One region of the Listeria sp. LM90SB2 genome, then DNA from elsewhere that is predicted to be linked to it. Evidence: predicted binding sites of a transcription regulator. Region 1 holds the regulator's gene; the other holds the start of a gene.
What was found. The regulator NrdR, encoded in region 1, represses ribonucleotide reductase genes. The targets are predictions, from matches to a motif close to AACACNATATATNGTGTT.
Positions count from the first base shown of each region.

Region 2: the regulator NrdR is predicted to act here: its motif matches at 1,166-1,183, upstream of nrdD (anaerobic ribonucleoside-triphosphate reductase).

Region 1 covers NZ_CP046449.1:1,595,655-1,598,126, forward strand. Annotated here, with positions in the region: gene GL301_RS07920 (replication initiation and membrane attachment family protein) at 1-844, opposite strand, end outside; gene nrdR (transcriptional regulator NrdR) at 850-1,314, opposite strand; gene coaE (dephospho-CoA kinase) at 1,392-1,994, opposite strand; gene mutM (DNA-formamidopyrimidine glycosylase) at 2,011-2,472, opposite strand, start outside.
Region 2 covers NZ_CP046449.1:313,105-315,576, reverse strand. Annotated here, with positions in the region: gene nrdD (anaerobic ribonucleoside-triphosphate reductase) at 1-1,153, opposite strand, end outside; gene GL301_RS01525 (ABC transporter ATP-binding protein) at 1,444-2,472, shown strand, end outside.

The sequences.
Region 1 (2,472 bases):
CCTGCTTCATTTGCAGTTTTGGCGGCGCACCGTGTTCGATGGTGTAGCCTTCACGAACGATTTTACGCAAATAAACGATGTCGATTTCACCATTTGCATCAAGCGCACGATACAAATAACTCGGCATATCTTTTTCAGAAACTTGATAAATCCCGTGAAGTTTTAATATCGTTTGGCGTACTTCTTTTGTTATCTTTTCGCGAGCAATCATTCCCGGTGAAAGCAAGCTCAAAAACAAATTAAAGTCAAAACTCGCGTCATCAAATTCAATTTCTTTTGGCGTCACTTTGTCTAGTAACTTTTGACTAGTTTCAGTCGTAACTGCACTACTACCACCTTTAAACGGTTCGAAAACATCTTGAAACGAACGAGTGATTTCGCTATATGTAGCTGTGTCAAATGCCTCGTCTGCGAAAAAACGACGCAAACGTTGAAACTGCGCATTGCCAATTTTGCTATATAAATAAATATTTAATAGACCATCCGAAAAAAACTTTTCTGGTGATAACGGTGGCAAGATTTCGTAAATATAAAAGCGTTGATCGTTTTCGGTCTTCACATAACTCTTTAAAAGACCTAAGCCTTCTAATTTTAGCCTTGCCTCGAATAACGCTTTCAAACTAATATCAAGCATATTTAAAAGTTGGACGTGCGAATGCGCTTCTGACCAAAGTCTGTTTTCTTCGACTTCTGTGAACAGTGTTTGATATAAAGCAAGACATTCCGCCCCCATTAGCGGTTGATATAACATCGTAATAATTTTTCTGTCGGCGCCGGTCAAGATTCCACTTGCTTTTACTTGATAGCTGTCTACCGCTTGAAGCTCCATCCAAAATTCCGTCAATTTACTCACCTATCTTTATTTTTTTCCATTAAATCTTTTAACTCTTCGACAAACACACTAATATCTTTAAATTGGCGATACACCGAAGCGAAGCGCACGTAGGCTACTTCATCGAGATTCGCTAATTTATTCATCACTTTTTCACCAATTAAGTCAGACGCGATTTCACTGTCTCCAATATTTCGCAGTTCACGTTCTACCTCATTGACAATTTCTTCAATTTGTTCAGCGCTAACTGGTCGTTTTTCACATGCTCTTATTAAGCCGCGTCGCACTTTTTCACGAGCGAATTCTTCTCTTGCTCCATCTTTTTTCACAACTATTAAAGGACTCTCTTCTACCTTTTCAAAAGTAGTAAAACGAAATCCGCATTTTTCACATTCACGCCGTCTTCGGATGGAATTGCCATCATCTGCCGGTCTTGAGTCTACAACACGTGTACCATTATATTGACAAGTAGGACATCTCACAAAAACTCACTCCTATCTCTAGCTTTCTCTATCTGTTTATTTGTATGCCTCATTATACCATGTGAAAGTAAGGGTGGCTATTTGTTCTTTACAAAACGCTTGATAAATGTAAGAACTTGTTTTTGTGTCTTTTCAAGTGATTCATTATTATCGATGACAAAATCAGCTTTTCTCGCCTTTTCATCGATTCCCATTTGGCTTTCAATTCTTCTTAATGCATCTTCTTTTGTTAGATTATTTCGCTCCATCAGGCGTTTTAACTCTGTTTCAGGGGTGGTCCAAACAACAACTATTTTATCCACCAACGATTCTAAATGACTTTCAAACAAAAGCGGAATATCGAAAAAGACAAGCTCCTCTCCTGCTTCAAAAAAACGTTCGCGCGCTTCCAACATATAGTCTTTCACACGTGGATGCGTAATTTCATTTAACTTTTCACGCTTTTCCTTATCTTTAAAAATAATTTCTCCTAATTTAGCTCGATTTAATGTGCCATCTGCAAGTAAAATTTCTTCCCCAAAATAAGCAACGATTTCTTTTAGTCCTTCTGTGCCACGCTCCACTACTTTTCTAGCAGCAATATCTGCATCTACTAATGGAATACCCGCTTGCTGAATCATGTTACTCACTGTTGATTTCCCTGTTGCTACACTTCCTGTTAATCCAATCGTTTTCCCCATGATTTCAGCTCGCTTTCTATTTTTGGCAATTCGGGCAAAAATGTGTCCCGCGTCCGTTTAATTTAATTTTTTCAATTGGCGTTCCACAAACAACACACGGTTCGTCTGTTTTGCCGTATACTTTTAATTTATCTTGATATTGTCCAAGCTTCCCTTGCGAATTTACATATGTTCTGACAGTGGAGCCACCAAGTGCTACAGCTTCAGTCATAATACTTTTCGTCGCTTCAAAAATACGTTTGATTTCTTTGTCTGAAAGTGAGTTAGCTGCTCTTTCCGGGCGCACTTTTGCTTCAAAACAAATTTCATCCGCATAAATATTTCCTACTCCGGCTACTAACTTTTGATCAAGTAAAGCCGTTTTGATGGCGCGGCTTGTTTTTTTTACACCAGTCGCAAAATCCGTTAATGTAAAGGCTTGCGTCAGCGGTTCTGGGCCAAGCTTTTTAATCGACCGCGTTTCACCCTCACCGTATTT
Region 2 (2,472 bases), 1.3 Mb from region 1:
TGAAATCGCCTGTTAAGCGAACGAGTGAATCGTAGTTGAGTACATCTGGATACATCCGTTTCGAGGAACACTCTAGCGCCAATTGTTTAATGTCATAATTAGGATCTTCTGCATTTAAATTAGTTCCACGGCGAATTGAAAATACTAATTTCGGGAAAATAGCCGTGTGTTTATCTTTACCAACCCCACCAATACGCACTTTTAGGATGGCTTTTTGAATTTCACGGGCAAACCAATCTTCACCAAGACCGAAGCCTAGTGTTACGAAAGGTGTTTGGCCGTTACTTGTATATAATGTGTTGATTTCGTATTCTAAGCTTTGCATCGCATCGTAAATATCTTTGCGTGTTTTCTCCGCTGCATAACCTTCTTGTTTTTCTGGAACGACCCATTCCATCGCATCTTTTTTATGTTTTTCAAAGTTCAAACGCGCGTAAACGGATAAAACTTCATCAATACGGTCAACCGAACAGCCGCCGTACTGTGAACTTGCTACGTTTGCGATTATTTGAGCAATTTGTGCGGTAGCAGTTTGGATAGATTTCGGGCTTTCTACGTTGGCATTACCAATCGTAAATCCTTTTGACAGCATTCCTTCGATGTCGATTAAACAACAGTTGGTCATCGCATGGTATGGGCTGTAATCTAAATCGTGAAAATGAATTTCCCCTTTTAAATGAGCGTTGGATACGTGTTTTGGTAGCATGTATTTTAATGCGTAACTTTTTGCTACGGCTCCTGCTGTCAAATCGCGTTGCGTATTAAAGACAGTCGCGTCTTTGTTGGCATTTTCGTTTACTACTGTTTTGTCTTTTTGTAGTAGCTTTTCTACGCTTTTGTGCATATCTGTGATGTTTTCACGCTCATGGTCGCGATCATGGCGGTATTCTATGTAAGCCCTCGCTACATCAGGATACGTCGATTTCATTAAAGTATTTTCGACGCAATGCTGGATTTCATCGATGGTCATATCTGCCTTGTTAGGTAATTCACTTACAACCTCAAGCAAAATCTCTTCTAAGAAAGTCTCGTCCTCTAAATTAATTGCTTTCATAGATGCTTCAACGGCATTACGAATTTTAATTAAATCAAAGTTTGCTTTACGGCCGTCCCTTTTTATTACCATTTGTTCATTAAGTTGTTCCACGTACATGATAATCCCCCACTAACTATATATTGTGTCTGCTTTAATAATATAACACAAGATGAAGTTTTATTGTAATGATATCTGAGGAATTTCCGGAATTGGGACTAAAGAATTAAGCGCTGTGAAAAATCTTTCACATAAAAGGTCTTTTGTCCCTTTACTTCTTTTTATTTTTTTGCTACTTATGCAAGTTGCCCAACAGATGAATTTTTTCTTTGTGCAAATTGCCATAGTTTTTGTAAAGCGTTTTCATATACAATGAACACAAGTTAAAAAATAGAAAGAGGCGAAGAAAGTTGGCACAATTATCACTAGAACATATTTATAAAATTTATGATAACAAAGTAACTGCGGTATCTGACTTTAATTTAGAAATCGATGACAAAGAATTCATCGTTTTTGTAGGTCCATCTGGTTGTGGTAAATCTACAACTTTACGTATGATTGCTGGACTAGAAGAAATTTCAAAAGGCGAACTATCTATTGATGGTAAAGTAATGAACAATGTTGCGCCAAAAGACCGTGACATCGCAATGGTATTCCAAAACTACGCATTATATCCGCATATGACTGTATATGATAATATGGCATTCGGTTTAAAACTTCGTAAAATGCCAAAAGACGAAATTAAAAAACGTGTTGAGCATGCAGCAAATATTCTTGGCTTAACTGAATACTTAAAACGTAAACCAAGTGCACTTTCCGGTGGTCAACGTCAACGTGTTGCTCTAGGTCGTGCAATCGTTCGTGACGCAAAAGTCTTCCTAATGGATGAACCACTTTCCAACTTGGATGCGAAATTACGTGTGCAAATGCGTGCGGAAATCACAAAACTTCACCAACAATTAGATACTACAATGATTTACGTTACCCATGACCAAACAGAAGCGATGACAATGGCAACTCGTATCGTTATCATGAAAGACGGTGTTATCCAACAAGTTGGTTCACCAAAACAAGTTTACGATCACCCAGTAAATATGTTCGTAGCCGGCTTTATTGGAAGCCCAGCAATGAACTTCTTCAAAGGGCGTTTAGAAGGTTCTAACTTTATCGGTGATGATTTCACTATTGAAGTCCCAGAAGGCAAATTAAAACTTCTTAAAGATAGAGGGTTTGACGGTAAAGATATCGTTTTCGGTATTCGTCCAGAAGATATTCATGATGAGCCAATCGTTATTGAAGCTAATCCTGGTTATACGTTCAAAGCAACGACTATTGTTGCCGAGCTTACTGGTGCTGAATTTATGCTTCATAGCCGTGTTGGTACACATGAATTCGTAGCACGTGTTGATGCTCGCTCGGAACACCAACCAAACGAAGTA